4 regions of the Rhizobium fabae genome follow, and region 4 is predicted to be linked to each of the others. Evidence: predicted binding sites of a transcription regulator. Region 4 holds the regulator's gene; each other region holds the start of a gene.
What was found. The regulator LexA, encoded in region 4, represses DNA repair genes until DNA is damaged. The targets are predictions, from matches to a motif close to TGTTCNNNNTGTGTTCNG.

Region 1 (5,219 bases), on a different contig from region 4:
TTCGAATTGAATAGATCATGCATGAGGTCGACGTGTCAGACGCACCAGATGACGACATCCTGAGACTGGAAGGGATCGGCAAGCGCTTCCCTGGCGTCGTGGCGCTCAAGGATGTTTCGATACGGATTGGCCGCGGCAAGGGGCACGTCCTTCTTGGCGAGAACGGTGCCGGAAAGTCGACCCTGATCAATCTGCTCGGCGGCGTCTTCAGGCCGGATGATGGTCACATCCTATTTGATGGCCAGCCTTACCATCCGGGCTCGCCGTTGGAGGCCTTCAAGGCCGGCATCCGTGTCATTCACCAGGAGTTGCATCCGCTTTCCAACCTGACGGTTGCCGAAAACCTGCTCTTCGAACATCTGCCCCGCCGATATGGCCTGGTGAACTACAAGGAAATGAACAAGAGGGCGGCCGAACTCCTGGAAGAGGTCGGCCTTGACGTGCTTCCGACAATGCTGGCGAGCCGCCTCAGCGTCGCGCAGCTTCAGTTGGTCGAAATCGCCAAGGCGCTCTGCTACGAAAGCAAACTTCTCGTTCTCGACGAACCGACAGCCACCCTGACCTCCAAGGAGGTCGATCGACTCTTCGAAATTCTGAAGCGCCTGAAGCAGCGTGGCGTCACCACGCTCTATATCTCTCACAGGCTGGAGGAGATCTTCGAAGTCGGCGACGATGTGACGGTGCTGCGCGACGGCCAGCATGTGATAACGCGGCCGCTATCCGGTCTTGGTATTCCTGATATCGTCGAACTTATGGTCGGGCGCAAACTTTCGGATCATGGCCACTTCCGCGGCGACAGCGCGGTGTCAGGAGAGGCGCTCGGCGTTTCCGGCCTGAAGGTAACGCGCAATAGCGCGGAACTGTCATTTTCCGTTGCAAAGGGGGAGATTGTCGGCATTGCCGGCCTTGTGGGCAGCGGCCGAACGGAGGCGGTGCGCGCCATATTCGGCGCCGATGCCAAGGTTGCCGGCGAAATCCGCCTGAATGGCGAGCCGGTCGAGATCAATTCGCCCAAAGATGCCGTTGCCGCCGGCCTGTGCCTGGCAACCGAAGACCGCAAGATGCAGGGCTTGATGCTCGACATGAGCTGCGCTGAAAACACCACCATAACCGATCTCGCCAAGATTTCCCGCAACGGTCTGATCATGGGGAAGGCGGAGGATGATCATGCACAGCGCCTCGTGCGTGAGCTGCGGATCAAGACTCCCTCCATCCGTCAGGCCGTCAGGACCTTTTCCGGCGGCAACCAGCAGAAGGTCGTCATTGCAAAATGGCTGTTCCGCGGTCCAAAGGTCTTGATTTTCGACGAGCCGACCCGTGGGATCGACGTGGGTGCGAAGGCCGAGATTTACGAGCTTCTGTGGAAGTTTGCGGCCGAGGGAAAAGGCGTTCTGGTCGTCTCTTCGGATCTGCCGGAGCTCATGGGCATTTGCCATCGCATCATCGTTTTTTCCGACGGCAAGATAGCCGGCGAAATAACTCGGGAACAATTTGACGAGAGCAGGATCCTTTCGCTCGCCTACAAGGAGTACAGCCGTGTCCGCCAACATTGAAAAACAGACCGAGGCGAAAGCGTTGAGCTTCTGGGACAAGCTGATCCGGATCTCGATGAAGGAAGCGGGCGTCGCCATCGCGCTTGTTCTGATCCTCGCATTTTTCTCGGCGACGGCGCCGTATTTCGCGACGCCGGAGAACTTCCTGAAGATCTTCGTGCAGATCGCCATCAACACCGTGCTTGCTGCGGGCATGACCTTCGTCATCCTCATCGGCGGCATTGATCTTTCCGTCGGGTCTCTGCTTGCCCTTTGCACTGTCATTGGTGCGACGATCATGATCGATCCGCAGTTTTCTCCGTGGCAGGCGATTGTTCTGGCATGTCTGGCGTCGATGGGCACGGGCGCCGCCCTCGGCGCCATCAACGGCTGGATTTGCGAGAAGTGGAAGCTTCCGTCCTTTATCGTCACCCTCGGCATGCTGAACGTCGCAAGCGGCCTGGCGCGCGTGGTGAGCGACAATTCCACGATAACAGGACTGCCTCAGCCTTTCGTCGATTTCGGCAACCTGATCTTTTGGGGCATCTTCCCCTCGATCTTTATGATCGCGATCGTCGTCGTCCTCATCGGCTGGTTCGTGCTGCGCTACACCGTCTTCGGGCGCTTCGTCTTCGCAATCGGCACCAATGAAGAGGCTGTCCGCCTGTCGGGTCATCAGCCGAAGAGATACAAGATCGCGGTCTTCACGATCTCCGGGCTGACGGCCGGTATCGCCGCCATGGTCTATTTGCTCCGCCTCAATGTCGGCAGCCCGGTCGCCGGCATCGGCTATGAGCTGAACGCCATCGCCGCCGTCATTATCGGCGGAACCAGCCTCTCCGGCGGCAAGGGCTCGATTGTCGGCACACTGGTCGGCGCCTGCATTCTGCAGGTTCTGTCGACGGGATTGCAGCTCCTGGGCGCCGACGACAATATCAAGCCGATCGTTATCGGCGCCGTCATCGTACTCGCCGTCATTCTCGACAGCTATCGTGGCCGGTTGATGCGGATCCTCGAAACACGTTGATCGGTGAATGCATGTTCCGGGGCGCCGACATGCATGAAACAAAGAGCTAAAGCGCGTCGCACGAGCCAATTTCGATGCGACGCGGCCCTTGATTGGCCGTTGCGTTTGACGCCTGCCCGACCTACATCTGTCCGGCACTCAGCGAGGGACGGAAATGGCCAAGATCACCAATGTAGCGGTCCAGATGGACCATGTCGCAGGCATCAATATCTCAGGCGATTCCACCTTCGCCATGAGCCTGGAAGCCCAGGCGCGCGGCTACAGGCTTTTCCATTACACCCCCGATCGCCTGAGCTTCCGTGACGACAAGCTCTTTGCCAGCGTCGAGCCGATGGTGCTGCGCGACGTCAAGGGCGATCACTACGAACTCGGGGCCCCCGAGCGTGTCGACCTCTCGACCATGGACGTCGTGCTGCTGCGCCAGGACCCGCCCTTCGACATGGCCTATATCACCTCGACGCATCTGCTCGAGCGCATCCATCCGAAGACGCTCGTCGTCAACGATCCGGCCTGGGTACGCAATTCGCCGGAGAAGATCTTCGTCACCGAATTTGCCGACCTGATGCCGAAGACGCTGATCACCAAGGATGCCGCCGAGATCCGCCGCTTCCGCGACGAGATGGGGGATATCATTCTGAAGCCGCTCTACGGCAATGGCGGCGCCGGCGTCTTCCATTCGACCCGCGACGACCGCAACCTCTCTTCGCTGCTGGAGATGTTCGGCCAGCTCTTCCGCGAGCCCTTCATCGCCCAGCAATATCTGCCTGACGTGCGCAAGGGCGACAAGCGCATCATCCTCGTCGACGGCGAATTCGCCGGCGCCATCAACCGCGTGCCGGCCGAGCACGACAGCCGCTCCAACATGCATGTCGGCGGCCGCGCCGAGGCGACCGAGGTGACGGCGCGGGAACAGGAAATCTGCAACCGCATCGGCCCGGCACTGAGGGAGCGCGGCTTCCTGCTCGTCGGCATCGATGTGATCGGTGATTACATGACGGAGATCAACGTCACATCGCCGACGGGTATCCGCGAGGTCAAGAAGTTCGGGGGCGCCGACATCGCGAGCCTGCTTTGGGATGCGATCGAGCGCAAGCGCTGAGCCTGCCGCCATGCGTCGCTTCGCCTGTGACCGGGTACAACCTGGTCGCGGCGAATGTCCGAATACGTTCCTTGATCGTTCTTGTTTTATTCTTTTTTCCATGCCAGATTGCAACCGCTGGCCCGAGGGCCGGGGGCGGTATAAGAGTTTGCGGGACAAGGGGGCGATATGGTCGCGCGTGTCAGTACGGTGGCATTCCAGGGCATCGAAGGTGTGCCGGTTGAAGTCCAGGTCATGGTCGCGCCCGGCAAGGTCGGAATGCAGATCGTCGGCCTGCCCGACAAGGCGGTTGCCGAAAGCCGTGAGCGCGTGCAGGCGGCCCTTCACGCTTCCGGTCTGGCACTGCCGGCCAAGCGCGTGACCGTCAATCTGGCGCCGGCCGACCTGCCGAAAGAGGGCTCGCACTTCGATCTCCCGATCGCGCTCGCTTTGATGGCAGCCCTCGGCGCCATTCCCGCCGATGCGCTGTCGGATTTTGTCGTCGTCGGCGAGCTCAACCTCGATGGAACGATCGCCGCCATATCAGGCGCGCTGCCAGCTGCGATCGGCGCCAATGCGCTCGGCAAGGGGCTGATCTGCCCGGCCGAAAGCGGCGCCGAAGCCGCCTGGGCGGGCGCCGGCGTTGACATCCTCGCACCCCGCAGCCTGATCGCCCTTGCCAATCATTTCCGCGGCACGCAGGTGCTGTCGCGGCCGGAGGCGTCGATCCGCGCCAATGCCGCAAACCTGCCGGATCTTGCCGAAATCAAGGGCCAGGAAAGCGCCAAGCGCGCGCTCGAGGTCGCGGCCGCCGGCGGCCATAATCTTTTGATGGTCGGCCCTCCGGGCTCCGGCAAGTCGATGCTGGCGGCCAGGCTGCCGTCGATCCTGCCGCCGCTTTCGGCCGCCGAGCTGCTGGAAGTGTCGATGGTTCATTCCATTGCCGGCCAGCTCACCGGCGGCAAGCTTTCCGACCGCCGGCCCTTCCGCACCCCGCATCATTCCGCCACCATGGCCGCCCTCGTCGGCGGCGGCCTGCGCGCCCGTCCAGGCGAAGCCTCGCTTGCCCATCACGGCGTGCTTTTTCTCGACGAGTTTCCCGAATTCACGCCGCAGGCGCTGGACGCGCTGCGCCAGCCGCTCGAAGGCGGAGAATGCGTCATCGCCCGCGCCAATCACCGCGTCTCCTATCCGGCGAAGTTCCAGCTGATCGCGGCGATGAACCCCTGCCGCTGCGGCATGGCCGGCGAGCCGGGCCATACCTGCGCCCGCGGCCCGCGCTGCATGAGCGATTACCAGGCCCGCATCTCCGGCCCGCTGATGGACCGCATCGATATCCGCATCGACGTGCCGGCCGTCTCCGCTGCCGATCTCATCCGGCCGATGGCCGCGGAGGCTAGCGTCGACGTCGCCCGCCGCGTTGCCCGCGCCCGCGAGATCCAGCAGGAGCGCTTCGAGAGCGCTGGCGCAAAAGGCATCGGCACCAATGCGCGCTGCTCCACCGCGATGATCGAGAAGATGGCCGAACCCGACGCCAGCGGCCTGCAGCTGCTACGCGACGCCGCCGAAAAGATGAAATTCT
Region 2 (5,219 bases), on a different contig from region 4:
CTGCTTGATGGCTTGGGAAAACTCGGCAAAGGTCTGCACGCGCATTTTCTGGAGGATGTTGTTGTAGGAATCGAGCGGGTGGGCTGTGAGATAGAAGCCCAGCACCTGGAATTCCTTCAACAGCCGCTCGGAAGCAAGCCAAGGTGAATAAGGCGGCAAGGAGATCTTCTCCGGGCCTGAGGTCAGCGTACTGCCGAAAATGTCCGATTGGCCGCTGAGCTTGTTCTCCTGGGCGCGCTGGGCATAGCCGAGAATGCGGTCGAGGCCGGCTGCAAGCTGGGCGCGGTCCAGCGCAAAACAATCGAAAGCGCCGGCATAGATCAGGCTTTCCAAGACACGGCGGTTCACCTGGCGCGGATCGATCCGCAGGCAGAAATCCTCGATGCTGGCAAAGGGCTTATCGCCGCGCACCTCGACGATGTGGTCGACGGCGGATTCGCCGACCCCCTTGAGGGCTGCAAGCGCGTAGTAGATCCGGTTGTCGCCGGTCTCGAATTGGCGGAAGGAGGTCTGGACGGAGGGCGCGATGACTTCAATGCCGAGGCGCTTGGCATCCTGGCGGAAGTCGTTGACCTTTTCGGTGTTGGACATATCGAGCGTCATCGAGGCGGCCAGGAACTCGACCGGATAATGCGCCTTCATATAGGCCGTCTGATAGGAGACGATGGCGTAGGCGGCCGCGTGCGACTTGTTGAAGCCGTAGTTTGCGAACTTCGCGAGCAGTTCGAAGATATTATCTGCCTGCGGCTTGGACACGCCGTTCTTGACGGCGCCAACAACGAAACGTTCGCGCTGCTGGTCCATTTCGGCCTTGATCTTCTTACCCATGGCGCGGCGCAGAAGATCGGCCTCGCCGAGCGAATAGCCCGACAGGACCTGGGCGATCTGCATCACCTGTTCCTGGTAGACGATGACGCCCTGGGTTTCCTTAAGGAGATGGTCGATCATCGGATGGATCGATTCCAGCTCTTCGTCGCCATGCTTGCGGGCATTGTAGGTCGGGATGTTTTCCATCGGACCCGGACGATAGAGGGCGACCAGCGCGATGATGTCCTCGATGCAGTCCGGCTTCATGCCGATCAGCGCCTTGCGCATGCCGGCACTTTCAACCTGGAACACGCCGACCGTCTCGCCGCGCGAGAGCATCTCATAGGTCTTCTTGTCGTCGAGCGGGATCTTGGCAAGGTCGACCTCGATGCCGCGCTTCTTGCAGAAGTCAACGGCGACCTTGAGCACGGTCAGCGTCTTCAGACCAAGGAAGTCGAATTTGACGAGGCCGGCCTGCTCCACCCACTTCATATTGAACTGGGTGACCGGCATGTCGGAGCGCGGATCGCGATACATCGGCACCAGCTTCGACAGCGGGCGGTCGCCGATCACGATGCCGGCAGCGTGGGTCGAGGCGTGGCGGTAGAGGCCTTCGATCTTCTGGGCGATATCCAGAAGGCGGGCAACAACCGGCTCCTTGGCTGCCTCTTCCTGCAGCTTCGGCTCCTCCTCGATCGCCTTGGAAAGCGGCGTCGGATTGGCCGGATTGTTCGGTACGAGTTTGCAGATCTTGTCGACCTGGCCGTAGGGCATTTCCAGCACGCGGCCGACATCGCGCAGCGCGGCGCGCGCCTGCAGCGAACCGAAGGTGATGATCTGCGCCACCTGCTCGCGGCCATATTTGGCCTGGACGTAGCGGATCACCTCTTCGCGGCGATCCTGGCAAAAGTCGATGTCGAAGTCCGGCATCGAGACGCGTTCCGGATTGAGGAAGCGTTCGAAGAGTAGCGAGAAGCGCAGCGGATCGACGTCGGTGATCGTCAGCGCATAGGCGACCAGCGAACCCGCGCCCGAGCCACGGCCCGGGCCGACGGGAATATCATGCTGCTTGGCCCATTTGATGAAGTCGGCAACGATCAGGAAGTAGCCGGGAAAGCGCATGCGCTCGATGACGCTGAGTTCGAAATCCAGCCGCTCGCGATAGTCCTTTTCCTCGTAGCCCGGCGACATGCCGAGTGTCGAAAGCCGCATATCAAGCCCATCGACCGCCTGGCGGCGCAATTCGCTCGCCTCGGCGCGTTCGGCCTCCTCGGCATCGTCGGTGGCGCCGGTGAAGCGCGGCAGGATCGGCTTTCGCGTCTTCAGCACGAAGGAGCAACGCCTGGCGATCTCGATCGTGTTTTCCAACGCTTCCGGCAGATCGGCGAAGAGCTTGGCCATCTCGGCCCGGCTTTTCAGGTAATGATCCGGGGTCAGGCGAAAGCGGCTATCGTCCGAGACGATGGCATTGTGGGCCACCGCCATCAGCGCATCATGGGCGTCGTAATCGTCCCGCGTCGGGAAGAAGGCTTCGTTGGTTGCAACCAGCGGCAGGTCGTGGGCATAGGCGAGCCCGACGATCTTCTGCTCGTGCCGTTTGTCGTAGGTGCCATGCCGCTGCAACTCGACATAGAGCCTGTCGCCAAAGAGACGCTTCAGCGCGAGCAGCCGAGCTTCCGCCTGCGCGGAATGACCTTCCTTGATTGCCACGTCGACCGGCCCGGTCAGGGCGCCGGTCAATGCAATCAGCCCTTCCGTGCCGGCCTCCTCAAGCCATGAGGCGCTGATATGGACGGCCTGGTTGCTTTCGCCACCGAGATAGGCGCGGCTGACGAGATCGACGAGCCGTTCGTAGCCGGCATCCGTCGCAGCGAGAAGAACGATCGACGGCAGTTTGATCAGCGCCTGCTGGCCACCGCGCTTTTCCGTTTCCAGCCCGTCTTCCATATCGATCGAAAGCTGGCAGCCGATGATCGGCTGCAGGCCTTCGTCCATCGCCTTCTGGGAAAATTCCAGCGCGACAAACAGATTGTTGGTGTCGGTGATCGCGATCGCCGGCTGGCTGTCGCCGGTCGCTTTGTAGAGGATCTTCTTCAGCGGCAGGGCGCCCTCGAGAAGCGAATAGGCGGAATGGACCCTCAGGTGGACGAAGCCCGGCGTGCCGCCGATCGCCTCACCCGTTGAACCCTTTGCCGTATCCGCCATGACATGCCTTCCCAATCGACCGAATGAATCGGACGCATTGTCGGCATAGAGGGAGATGATGTCCAGAAGAAGTCCCGCGTCCGAACCGCGTGACTGCCATGCGATCCCCTGAAAACTTTAGATCGCCATGACGATGAGCGAAAAGCTGGCAACGAACATTGCGATGGAGGTGAATGCTGCGATATCACGGATCATGTCAGTCATTTGGCTCTCCTTACTCGTTATGTTTTCACTTTGTTCCATTTATGTTCGCATGTCAACAGGAATCTTTTCCTCATAACTTGCGTTTAAGAAATCTCGTTCGCGATGCGCCGAATCGGTCTTGCCTCGACGCCTCCCTTGAGCATGCCCGCGCGACCGGCCCTGCATTCAGACCCGAAGAGGATCGTCGCAGATCGTTCAAAGGCCGAGCCAATTCCCACAGGCGGTTAAGCGATTCCTGCTGTTTTGTTCTTCTTATGTTCCGATTTCCCTGCTATATCGCTACCAGATCAGTCAGGAGGAGACGGTAGTGCTCGACACCAGGATGCTGAACGAATTCATCGTAGAGGCCAAGGCCGCGACCTATGTCGGCGGTGGTGTGCCCCGCCTACCCTGCCGGCCGGGTGCTCACGATATCGGGTACGATCGCGGCGGCTGGCGCTATCTCGACAGCTATTTCGGCGGCACCGATTTTGCCGGACAGGAGGTGGTTTGGTTTGCCGACGAACCCGTCTGGGCGATGAACTATTTCGGCTGCGTCGTCGCGCCTGACCTCATCGATGGCAGCGCGGCCGGAGCGGTGATCAAGGCGGCGCTTTCAGCAATGTATCGCGAAGGCCGGTTTCTTGGCGGAATGGAATTCGAGCATGCGTTCGGCCGCTATATCGATCGCAGCGAAGGCGGTTGCGAGCGATTCAGCGGCAGCGAATGCATCATGGTCGACGGCCGAAAGGCCTATGCTCTCGATTATCGCGGCGGCCTGATCATCCCGTGACCGCCGCTCAGAAATCGACGATCTTGCCGTCGGAGATCGTCACGCGCCGATCCATGCGGCGGGCGAGCTCGTGATTGTGGGTGGCGATGAGGGCCGCAAGGCCGGACTGGCGCACCAGTGCCTCCAGCGCGTCGAAGACATAGCTTGCCGTTTCCGGGTCGAGATTGCCTGTGGGCTCGTCGGCAAGCAGCAAGGTCGGGGCATTGGCGACGGCGCGGGCGATTGCAACGCGTTGCTGTTCGCCGCCGGATAGCTCGCCCGGACGATGCGAGCCGCGATGGCCGATGCGCATGTAATCGAGAAGCTGACCTGCCCGCTCTCCGGCTTCCTTCCAGGAAAGCCCGGCGATCAGCTGCGGCATCATGATGTTTTCGAGCGCCGAGAATTCCGGCAGCAGATGGTGGAACTGGTAGACGAAGCCGATCTCGTTGCGGCGGATCGCGGTGCGTTTCTCGTCGCTAAGGCCGTCACAGGCATGCCCGTTGATGTTGACTTCACCGCCGTCTGGATGCTCCAGCAGGCCGGCAACGTGCAGCAGTGTCGACTTGCCGGTGCCAGAGGGAGCGACGAGAGCGACGATCTCGCCCTTCGACATCGAAAAATCCGCGCCCTTCAGGATCGAGAGCAGCGTATTGCCCTGCCCGTAATGGCGCTCGACGCCGGTAAGCTTGAGAACGACGTTGCGTTTCATGAAGGCGGCATTCCTTATTCGTAGCGCAGGGCCTGCACCGGATCGAGCCTGGAGGCGCGCCAGGCCGGGAAAATGGTCGCAATGAAGGAGAGTGTCAGCGCCATGACGACGATCGACATCGTTTCGCTGAAATCCATTTCGGCCGGCAGTTGGCTGAGGAAATAGACCTGCGGATTGAAGAGAACGGTGCCTGATACCCAGGAGAAGAATTGGCGGACGGATTCGATGTTGACGCAGACGAGAACACCGAGCAACACACCGCCAATGGTACCGACAATGCCGATCGCCGCCCCTGTCATGAAGAAGATGCGCATGATCGCGCCGGCGCTGGCGCCCATGGTGCGCAGAATGGCGATGTCGCTGCCCTTGTCCTTCACCAGCATGATGAGGCCGGAGATGATGTTCAGCGCCGCGACGAGCACGATCAGCGTCAGGATCATGAACATGACGTTGCGCTCGACCTGGAGTGCGGAGAAGAAGGTCTGGTTGCGCTGGCGCCAGTCGGTGAGGTTGATCTGGCGGCCGGCCGCCTCCACTACC
Region 3 (5,219 bases), on a different contig from region 4:
GGTCACCCATTCGGCACCTCCATCATGATATCGATGATATCATAGTGCCTCGCCGGTGATTTTTCAACGACCCACTCAGAGCGCCTTCGACTTTGCCGCTTTGCTGAATTTCTTGATCACCATTTCCCGCTTCAGCCGCGAGATGTGATCGATGAACAGCACGCCGTTCAGGTGGTCGATCTCGTGCTGCAGGCAGGTGGCGAGCAGGCCGTCAGCCTCTACCGTCTGTTCCTTGCCGTTCCGGTCGAGATATTTGACCGAGACGACTGCCGGGCGCTCGACCTCGGCATAATAATCCGGAATCGACAGGCAGCCTTCCTCGTAGACGGAGCGCTCGTCGGAGGATTTGACGATCTCCGGGTTGATGAAAACCTGCGGCTGTTTTTCCTCGCCCTCGCGCGACACGTCGATGACGAGCATGCGGCGCGGCACGCCGATCTGGATTGCGGCAAGGCCGATGCCCGGCGCGTCGTACATGGTTTCCAGCATGTCGTCGGCAAGGCGTTGCAGGTCGGCATCCACCCGCTCGATCGGCTTGGATAGCTGGCGGAGAACGGGATCGGGAAGAATGATGAGTGGCTTGATGGTCATGGCGTTCCCATAACCCATCTTTTCCGACTATGGAATTATCCGGCAGGCGGGGATTGCGCTTTTTTGCATCCCCACCTGGAATTTCGCCATATTCGCTTAGGCGGCCCGGCGGACAGCGACCGCGGAACGGCCATCCGCCCGGGCGCGGAAGCGCCGCAGAAGCTCGATCAGGTTCTCCACCTCGTCCTTGAGACGGCGGGTTTCGGCCGAGGTGTGCTCGACCATGCCTGAATTCTGCTGGGTGATTTCGCCCATGCTGCGGATCGCCACGCTGACCTCGTTGACGCCGGTCGCCTGATCGCGGGCGGCGGCGGCAATATCGGCGACGAACCGGTTGATGATGTCGATGCGGCTGATCATGTCGTTCAGCGCCTCGCCGGTGCTGGAGACGATGCCGACACCCTGGTTGACCTGGGTTGAGCTCTGCGAGATCAGGTTCTTGATCTCCTTGGCGGCGTCGGCCGTGCGCTGGGCGAGTTGGCGGACTTCTTGGGCGACGACCGCAAAACCCTTGCCGGCATCGCCGGCGCGCGCCGCCTCGACGCCGGCATTCAGAGCCAGAAGATTGGTCTGGAAGGCAATCTCGTCGATGACCCCGATGATCTTGGAGATCTCGGTCGAGGATTTTTCGATGCCGGCCATCGCCGAGACGGCGCTGGTGACGAGTTCGCCTGAGTTCTTTGCCTTCTGCTGCGTCTCGCGCACGGCGCCCGAAGCCTTCTCGGCATTGGCGGCTGTCTGGCCGACGCTGACGGAAAGCTGCTGCAGGGCCGCCGAACTCTCCTCGACGCCCGCCGCCTGCTGGGCGGTGCGCAGCGCCAGATCGTTGGTCGCGTTAGAAATGACGTCGGCGCCGCTCATAATATGGCCCGAGGTCTCGCGCACGGACGCGAAGGACTGTCGAAGGGCGCTGACGGCGCGATTATAGTCCTCGGCCATCTGCTTGAAATTGCCCGGCAGGTCGGTCGGCAGCGTGGCTTCGAGATCACCGTTCGAGAGCGCTTCCAGACCACGGCGCAATTGCTCCAGCGCCATCGCCTGGTCGGATTCGGCCTGTGTGCGCTCCTCCTCCAATGCACGGCGCTTGGCTTCGAGCGTTTCCAGGTAGACCGAGATGGAATAATCCATGTCGAGCATGCCGGCCTTGATGACCGCCGACAACTTCTCGGCCAGCAGCTTGCCCTGCTTGCGCGCGAAGACCGAAGGCCACTGCTTCTCCATGATGCCTTTGACGAGTTCCGACATGACGATGGCGTAGCCCCCGATATACCAGCGCGGCTCCAGCCCGATGCGGGCATGCGTGCGGCCGACGGCGGTCACACCTGCGACATAGCTCTCGTCGAAGGTGCCGCCGGCGAGATTGGCCCAATGATCCTGCTGGCGCTTCTTGGCATGGCCCATATGAGACTTGTCGGCAAAAAAGCCGGCAACGGCGGAGGTCCTGGCGATCTTGGCGTAGAATTTGTCGAGGGCGTCGCCAATCAGCTCCGATATGACAGGGCGCAGATCCCGCATCGACTTGCGCGCCGCCTCATCCAGTTCGATGAAATCGAGGCGCTGCCTGAGGGCATTGTCGGTCTGCTGGGACGTCATGGGGATCTCTATACTTGGCGCAAGCGCGCGGGAGGGAATTTCTGCGCCACAGGTTTTGGCGAATATAGTTGAGCAATCGTTAAACTAGGCGGCGATTTCTTCCGATGAACGAGGAATCACTGCTGCTTGCGAAGATATTGGGGAGCGCCAATTCTGTTCACGTTTTGATCTAGATATCGCCATCTCTTCTGTTATGGTTTGGAATGACTAGTCATTCCGATTCGCTCACTCTTTCCCTTGCGTCGATCAGCCCGGCCATGCTGGCGCTTGCCGGCGGGGTTCTCGCTGCCCTCGTCCTGCTGGTGATCGTCCTTCTCCTGCACGGTGCCAGCCTTCGCCGCGAGCAGGCGGAAGAGGCAAGCTTTCGCGCTGGGGAAAGCGAGGCGCGCATGGCCGAGCTTTTGAAGATCCAGGCGGAAATGCAGGGCCGCATCGCGGCGATGACCGAGGTTTTCGGTGCGCGGCAGAGCGAACTCAACCAGACGATCAACCAACGCCTCGACGGCATGACGCAGCGCGTCAGTTCGACGATCACCGAGCAGACAAAATCGACGCACGAGAACCTGCAGCGGTTGCAGGAGCGGCTGGCGGTCATCGATGCCGCGCAGAACAATATCCAGACGCTCGCCAAGGATGTCGTCGGGCTGCAGGCCATTCTCTCCAACAAGCAAACGCGCGGCGCCTTCGGCCAGTCGCGCATGGAAACCATCATCGCCGACGGCCTGCCGAGGGGCGCCTATTCCTTCCAGCCGACGCTTTCCAACGGCTCGCGGCCGGACTGCACGATCCGCATGCCGAACGACGCGCCGTCGCTGGTGATCGACGCGAAATTCCCGCTCGAAGCCTGGAACGCGATTCGTGATGCGGGCAGCCCCGAGGCCGGCAAGATCGCAAGCCAGCAGTTCCGCCGCGACATGGAAGTCCATATCCGGGATATTTCCGAGAAATATCTGATCCAGGGCGAAACCCAGGATACGGCTTTTCTCTTCGTGCCGTCCGAATCGATCTTCGCCGAGGTCCACGAAAATTTCGAGCCGGTGGTGCAGAAGGCGCATCGTTCACGCATCGTCATCGTCTCGCCGTCGCTGCTGATGCTGTCGATCCAGGTCATCCAGGCTGTTCTCAAGGATCAGCGCATGCGGGCGCAGGCACATCTGATCCAGGGTGAGGTGGCCCTACTGATGGATGATCTCGGCCGTCTCGACGAGCGGGTGCGCAAGCTGCAGGGCCATTTCGCCATGGCGCAGAAAGATATCGACATGGTGGTCACGTCAGCCGACAAGCTTACCAAGCGCGGTGCCAAGATCGAAGGGCTGGAATTCGAGGCGAGCGATGGCAAGCCGGCCCGCGACAGCGAGCCTGCAACCAAATCAATGGAAAGCCGCACCGGCCTCCTCAAGCTGCGGGTGGTTGACGAGGAGTGACCGCTTCGGGCAGTGTCGCGCCTGCAATTCTATCGAAGAGTTGGAGCATGCTGTCGCCCGCAAGCTCCAGATGACGAGGCATCTTCATGATTACAGTTTTCGGGTCCATCAACATGGATCTCATCGCCACGACCGAGCGCCTGCCGAAGCCCGGCGAAACCGTGGCCGGCAATGGCTTTGCCACGGCCGCCGGCGGTAAGGGCGCCAACCAGGCGCTGGCGGCGCGCCGCGCCGGCTGCACTGTGCATATGGCCGGCGCCGTCGGCAAGGATGCCTTCGCCGCAGATGCCCTTGCCCTGCTCGATGATGCGGGAACCGACCTTTCTCTCGTCAGCCATGTCGATGGTCCCACGGGCACGGCGCTGATCCTTGTCGGCGGCGACGGGGAAAACATGATTGCCGTCGTTCCCGGCGCCAACGGCCTCGTAACACCCGCCGATGCCGAAACGGCGGTCGGCGGCATGAAGGGAGGCGATATCCTGATGCTGCAGCTTGAAGTGCCCGTTACGGCCGTCGAGCGCGCACTGTCGGCCGCCCGCGCCAAAGGGGTCACCAGCATTCTCAACCTCGCTCCGCTGATCCCCGATGCGCCGCGTCTTGGCCGGCTGGCCGATATCGTCATTGCCAATGAGACCGAATTCGAGCGGCTTGCAGGACAGAACGGTATGGACGCAGCCGCGCGCGAGGTAGCGCTGATCCGCCTGCATCAGGAGACCGGCCAGACGCTGATCGTGACGCTTGGCGGCGACGGGGTCATCGCCATTCGCGACGGGGCGATTTCAAGAGCTCAGGGCTTGGTGATCGAACCTGTCGATACGGTCGGCGCGGGAGACACCTTCTGCGGCTATTTCGCCGCGAGCCTCGATGACGGGCTCGATTTCGCCTCGGCGCTGCGCCGCGCGGCCGTTGCAGGTTCGCTCGCCTGCCTCAAGGCCGGAGCGCAGCCTTCGATCCCCTCGAGCAAGGACGTCGCAGACAGGATATAGCTCCGTCTCTTTTGCGAAGCCGCAAAATGGGGCCCTTAATTTTAAGGGAATTCCTGTGATTTTCCCTGGGCAAGCTACTAAAGTTTCATTCAAATTTAAGAGATCTCTGGCGATGTTGCCCGTGGTCGCCGGCTACTCCTGCTTTTGAGATCCGGCCATCCACGCGGCTACTCCATGACGGAGCGAGGCCTTTGCTCCTGCGCCGGAGAATGCCCATTCGGCGCATCCCTGCCCGAGGACCCTATGTTCATTTTTCGTATGAAATCGCTTGCGGCGAAGCTCATCGTCATCACAGGCATCGCCATCGCGCTTGTTCTCATCGTTTCGAACTTTTTCCTCATCGGCCAGACCCGGGATCGCGTCCAGACGCTGACGATGGACCAGGCCAATCTCGAGGCAAAATCGATCGCCAATGAAATCGCTGCCAATGTCGGCGAACTCGCCAGCGCCGCGCGCACTATGTCCGGCGTCATCGGCCGTGGCCACGAAGGCAAATCGCTCGATCGCAAGGGCACGATCAACGTGCTGAAGGCCAACCTCGAACAGAATGCCTTCGCCTTCGGCAGCTGGTTCTGCGAACAGCTCGGCGCGCTCGACGGCAAGACCACGGAGATCGCCAACAATA
Region 4 (5,219 bases):
CAACGAATGCAAGATTTGATCCTACAACGCCGCAGCCGATGCTCTTGTAGGCCGTGCATCATGTTCACACCAAGGAGATTTGCTTAGCCACCGCTAGGCGCTTGCCTCACCTAGCGCGCCCAGCACCGATTCAGCGTGGGATGCGGTATTTCAAATATTCGCGCATCTGATTGAGGGCTATATCTCGGGTCAGGCCTTCCGATTGCAAGCCGGCCCGCAGCCAGAGCCCATCGATCAGCGCTGTGATCGCCAGCGCCACGGCCTCGCATTCGGCACGTGGCAGAAGATGGACCAGCGCCGACATCAGGTTGGAACGCATGCGGGCATGGATCACCTTCTGGATGCGGGCGAGCTGCGGCTCGCGCGGAACCTCGGCGCAAAGAGAAAGCCAGGCGTGGCAGATAGAAGGTCGGAAGAAACGCTCCTCGAAATTGCCTTCGATGATCGCCTCCAGTCGCTCGCGAGGCGTCGTCGCCTGTTTCAGCCGAGCGTTCACCGCTTCACTGAGTGAAAGATTCGCCTCGCGCATCGCATGCTCGAAGAGCTCCTGCTTGCTTCGAAAATAGTGCAGCACGATGCCTTTGGAGGCACCGGCATGGGCGGCCACCTTCTCCAACGTCGCGCCCGCCATGCCTTCTTGCTGCAGCACCTCGAAGGCCGCCTGTCGTAGCTCCTTGCGCCGGATCGCGCTGATCTTAGTCAGTTTCATGCTCGTGCCCGTTCATCTTGTCTCCATCATTGACAATTCTTCCGTAAAGATCAATTATTGACCTATGGGACAATTAAATAACCCAAAGGTCAATAAAAGGGGACATGCAATGATTCAGCATCTGAAGACAGGCGTTCTTTCCATACTCCTCAGTGCCGTAGCCATGCCGGCTTTCGCCGCCGATCCGGAAAGCTGCAAAGTGATCCGCATGGCAGAGCCCGGCTGGAACGATCTCGCCTTCACCACTGGCGTCGGCCTCACTCTTTTGAAGGCCCTGGGATACGAGCCGCGAAGCTCGCTGCTCGGCATCGACGTCATCTATCTCAGCTTGAAAAACAAGGATCTCGACGTCTTTCTTGGCTATTGGGACCCTGCCATGGTCGCCTACTACAAGCCCTACAAGGAGGACGGCTCAGTTGAGAACGTCGTGACCAATCTGAAGGGCGCGAAATACACCTTTGCCGTCCCGACCTACGTCTGGGACGCCGGCGTCAAAGATTTCGCCGACCTGCAGAAATTCCCCGATCAGTTCGAAAAGAAGCTCTACGGCATCGAGCCTGGCTCGAACCAGTTGATGCTGGACGCGGTCCAGGATCAGACGCTCGGTCTTTCCGGCTGGGATGTTGTCGAATCCAGCGAACAGGGCATGCTCGCCGAGGTCAAACGCCACGCAAAGAACAAAGCCTTCATAGTCTTCCAGGGTTGGGCGCCGCATCCGATGAATACCGAGCTGGATATCAAATACCTGACCGGTGGGGACAAGTTCTACGGACCGGATTTCGGCGCAGCCACGGTCTCGACGCAGGTACGCAAGGGTTACCTTCAGGAATGCCCCAACGTCGCAAAACTGCTGCAAAACCTGACTTTCGACGTCGATTTCGAAAACAGAGGCATGGGTTATCTCATGGCGGATGGGCTGGCTCCGGAGGAGGCTGGCCTGAAAGCCATCGTCAGCGAACCGCGACGTCTCGATGCCTGGCTGGATGGTGTGACGACCCTCGACGGCAAACCGGGGCTTGAGGCTGTGAAAGCTAAGCTCGCGCTGTGAGCCCGTTTTTGATGAGTGTCGTCGATCAAAACGGCTGGACGGCCCGCAAGCGCATGCTGCCCCTTACTGAGGGGCAGTCACTCGCATATATTGATACCGGTGGTTCGGGGCCGACGCTACTGCTGCTGCACGGCTACTCGGATTCCAGCCGTAGCTTTTCGCTATTGGAGCCGTGGCTTTGCGGCTACCGACTTATCATCCCGGATTTGCCCGGCCATGGAGGCTCCGTGGTCGGGGCAGGCATGACCGTCGCGGATTTCACCGATGCCATCGTTGCGCTGATGGCGGCTCTCTCTGTTGAGCGCTTCGCGGTCATTGGCCATTCGATGGGAGCCATGATCGGTATCGACCTTACTGCCCGGCTGCCCGACGTTGTTGTCGCACTGGTCACGATTTCCGGCACGGTGCGCCCGGCCTTTCCGCAGCGCGATCCAGTCACGGACGGAATCCTTGGGCTTTGCGATCCGATCGATCCCGGCGATCCATTTTTCGATCTCTGGCACGCCTGCCCGCATCCAGTCGATCCAAGTTTCCTCGCCCCGATCAGCCGTGAGGCAGCAGCCATTTCGGCAGAGATCTGGCATGGTATTCTGGCCTGTTTTTCCACACTCGATCTGACGGAGGCCGCGGCACAGGTCAGAATGCCCGTGCTTTGCATCGGTGGTAGCGAGGATGCGCTGTTCGACGCGGGTCACCGGCTGGCGCTCGAAGATGCGCTCTCGAAAGCACAATCGGTCCTGATGGAAGGATTTGGACATAACCCGCACTGGGAGGATCCCGAAAAGGTCTCGGTGGTTCTCCGCGATTTCTTTCACGTCGCTTTTGCCTGAAAAGCTTCCTCTCTGAGAATGCGCGGCTTGAGCAATCAAGTGGGATCGTCCCGGAAGGTTCAGCAGGCGATATTCCAGTCCGCTTCCTATCCTTCACGAACCGAAATATGCTCGACCGCAAAGGTGTGTCATCGCCAAACTTTGCTAGGCAGGCCGCCATGCAACTATCAGTTGCCAAAGAATGACGCATTACCTGACTACATTCTCGAATAATTCTGAATTGCCGTCTCGTCGCCATTCCAAAGCAATTTTTTGCCTCCTGTTTTACGGAAATTTAGCTACTTGCGGAACACATATGGAACATATAGTGTCTGTTCTGGATTTGTTTCAATCACGGGGTCTGACGTCGATGCTCACGCGCAAACAACAGGAGCTTCTCCTTTTCATTCATGAGCGCATGAAGGAATCCGGCGTTCCTCCGTCTTTCGACGAAATGAAGGATGCCCTGGATCTCGCCTCCAAATCCGGCATCCACCGCCTGATCACGGCGCTCGAAGAACGAGGTTTCATTCGCCGCCTACCGAACCGGGCCCGCGCGCTCGAGGTCATCAAGCTTCCGGAGGCCTATAGCCCCAGCATCCAGCCTCGGCGCGGCTTTTCGCCGAGCGTCATCGAGGGCAGTCTCGGCAAACCCCAGCCGGTCGCCCCTCCCGCTTCCGTGAAGCCCGTCGCCGAAAACGGCAACTCGATCTCCGTACCGGTCATGGGTCGAATCGCCGCCGGCGTTCCGATCTCGGCGATCCAGAACAACACGCACGACATCACCGTTCCGGCCGACATGCTCGGTTCCGGCGAACATTATGCGCTGGAGGTCAAGGGCGATTCGATGATCGATGCCGGCATCTTCGATGGCGACACCGTGATCATCCGCAACGGCAGCACCGCCAGTCCCGGCGACATCGTCGTTGCCCTCGTCGATGACGAGGAAGCGACGCTGAAGCGCTTCCGCCGCAAGGGCGCCTCGATCGCGCTGGAAGCGGCCAACCCGGCATACGAGACCCGTATCTTCGGGCCGGATCGCGTCAAGGTTCAGGGCAAACTCGTCGGGCTCATTCGCCGCTATCATTGAGATCAGCTTTGCCGGAATCTGCAAAGCTGTCGCTGCGCCAATCATAGGCGCGGTGGCGCATCCAAGGTCGCAGCAATGTGTCGAATGCCGTTGCAACCTCGATCCCCCTTTCGGTAAAGCGAAGCTCGACCGCCCCTGTCTTGCGCAGCGTCTCGCCCGTAAAGAGCAGCGCGCCGGAACGGCAGCGGTCAAAGCGCAAGCGGACCGGTGTGACGACGATATCAGCTGTATCACAAGCCGGTCCGAGATAGGCGACATTGTCGATGACAGTCAGTGTCTTTCCATTATCAAGTAGGGTGGTGCACCAGGCGGCCTTCAGGCAGGAAAAGTGTGACGGTGGGTTGGTGGCGATCGCCTGTCTCATCGCCTCTCGGGCGTCATTCTGCTGATCCGGCGAGAGTTGCAGCCTTTTGCCTTGAGGCGCAGCAGGCGCGTTGCTCATCCCAACCATCACCGGCTGGCGGTGTTCTTCGATGGCAAGCGCGCGTTTCCATTGTTCGAAGATAAAAGCTGGTGGCTTCGTGCGGTTCGAAGCCATCGTCTCGCCATCGACGATAGCGACCAGACCGCCGTCTTCGGCAATGGTGACGTTGGGGGCCGCCTCTGACGGCAGCATCACGACAGCCAGCGTGGAAATCGCGACGATTGCCGTTCCAATGTGCCGCAGGCGGGTTTTGAGCAATGTCAGCAAGAGAAAGCCGAAGACAGCCGTCGGGAAATACCAACCGGACAAACGGCCCACGTCTACATTGCCGCCCCAGCCGGATACCGTGTTTGCAATTGCGATCACCAGATCGAGCCCAGTGCCTGCGACCTGCCATGCCCAACCGTCCAGGCCAAAGGGCATCAGCAGCATCGCGATCATGCCGAATGGCATGACAACAAAGGAGATCACCGGCATGGCTGCGAGATTTGCCGGCAGCCCATAGGCGGTCAGGCGATGGAAATGCTCGATGGAAAACAGCGCGGTCGAGAAACCGCCGATCAATGAGGTCAGCAAAATTCCGCCGAAGAAGCCGCCAACCATTAAGAAGGGTTTCATGATCGGCAGCTTGGCGAAGGCGTTCTCCCGCATCGGCCGCATTTTCCAGAGGTCGTAGCCCGCAACCAGCGCAAGCGTAGCGGCAAAGGACATCTGGAAACTCGGCCCCAGCACCTCTGATGGCGAGACGGCAAGGATTACGAGAGCGGAAAGCGCGACGTTCCTGAGACTGATCGAAGGCCGGTCGAAGAAGACGGCGATCAGCATAATCGCCATCATGATAAAGGCGCGTTCGGCGGAGACGGCAAAGCCCGAGATCATATAATAGGCCGTCACAGCTAGGAGCGCGCCGGCGGCGGCGATCTTCTTTGTCGGCCAGGCTTGAGCAATGCCCGGAATCAGGCTGAAGATCATGCGCAGGCCGACGAAGAAAATGCCGGCCGACAGTGCCATGTTGAGGCCGGAAATCGCGATGATGTGCGCAAGGCCAGACTGCCGTAGGGCTTCCGTAGTTTGGTCCGAGATCGCCCGTCTCTCATCGGTGACAAGAGAGGCGGCAAAAGCGCCTGTGTCGCCGGGCA

Region 1: the regulator LexA is predicted to act here: its motif matches at 3,735-3,752, upstream of EFB14_RS13050 (YifB family Mg chelatase-like AAA ATPase).
Region 2: the regulator LexA is predicted to act here: its motif matches at 3,461-3,478, upstream of EFB14_RS25995 (DUF5680 domain-containing protein).
Region 3: the regulator LexA is predicted to act here: its motif matches at 2,339-2,356, upstream of EFB14_RS12590 (DNA recombination protein RmuC).

The regions. Positions count from the first base shown of each region.
Region 1 is NZ_ML133649.1:364,664-369,882, reverse strand. Features, by position in the region: gene EFB14_RS13065 (sugar ABC transporter ATP-binding protein) at 18-1,553, shown strand; gene EFB14_RS13060 (ABC transporter permease) at 1,537-2,559, shown strand; gene gshB (glutathione synthase) at 2,714-3,658, shown strand; gene EFB14_RS13050 (YifB family Mg chelatase-like AAA ATPase) at 3,827-5,219, shown strand, end outside.
Region 2 is NZ_ML133658.1:93,678-98,896, reverse strand. Features, by position in the region: gene dnaE (DNA polymerase III subunit alpha) at 1-3,012, opposite strand, end outside; gene EFB14_RS25995 (DUF5680 domain-containing protein) at 3,524-3,988, shown strand; gene EFB14_RS25990 (ABC transporter ATP-binding protein) at 3,996-4,679, opposite strand; gene EFB14_RS25985 (lipoprotein-releasing ABC transporter permease subunit) at 4,694-5,219, opposite strand, start outside.
Region 3 is NZ_ML133649.1:270,483-275,701, forward strand. Features, by position in the region: gene EFB14_RS12575 (FitA-like ribbon-helix-helix domain-containing protein) at 1-10, opposite strand, end outside; gene def (peptide deformylase) at 76-591, opposite strand; gene EFB14_RS12585 (globin-coupled sensor protein) at 688-2,184, opposite strand; gene EFB14_RS12590 (DNA recombination protein RmuC) at 2,388-3,608, shown strand; gene EFB14_RS12595 (ribokinase) at 3,695-4,594, shown strand; gene EFB14_RS12600 (methyl-accepting chemotaxis protein) at 4,838-5,219, shown strand, end outside.
Region 4 is NZ_ML133646.1:451,095-456,313, forward strand. Features, by position in the region: gene betI (choline-binding transcriptional repressor BetI) at 131-709, opposite strand; gene choX (choline ABC transporter substrate-binding protein) at 819-1,757, shown strand; gene EFB14_RS05315 (alpha/beta fold hydrolase) at 1,769-2,587, shown strand; gene lexA (transcriptional repressor LexA) at 2,937-3,656, shown strand; gene EFB14_RS05325 (ComEC/Rec2 family competence protein) at 3,637-5,219, opposite strand, start outside.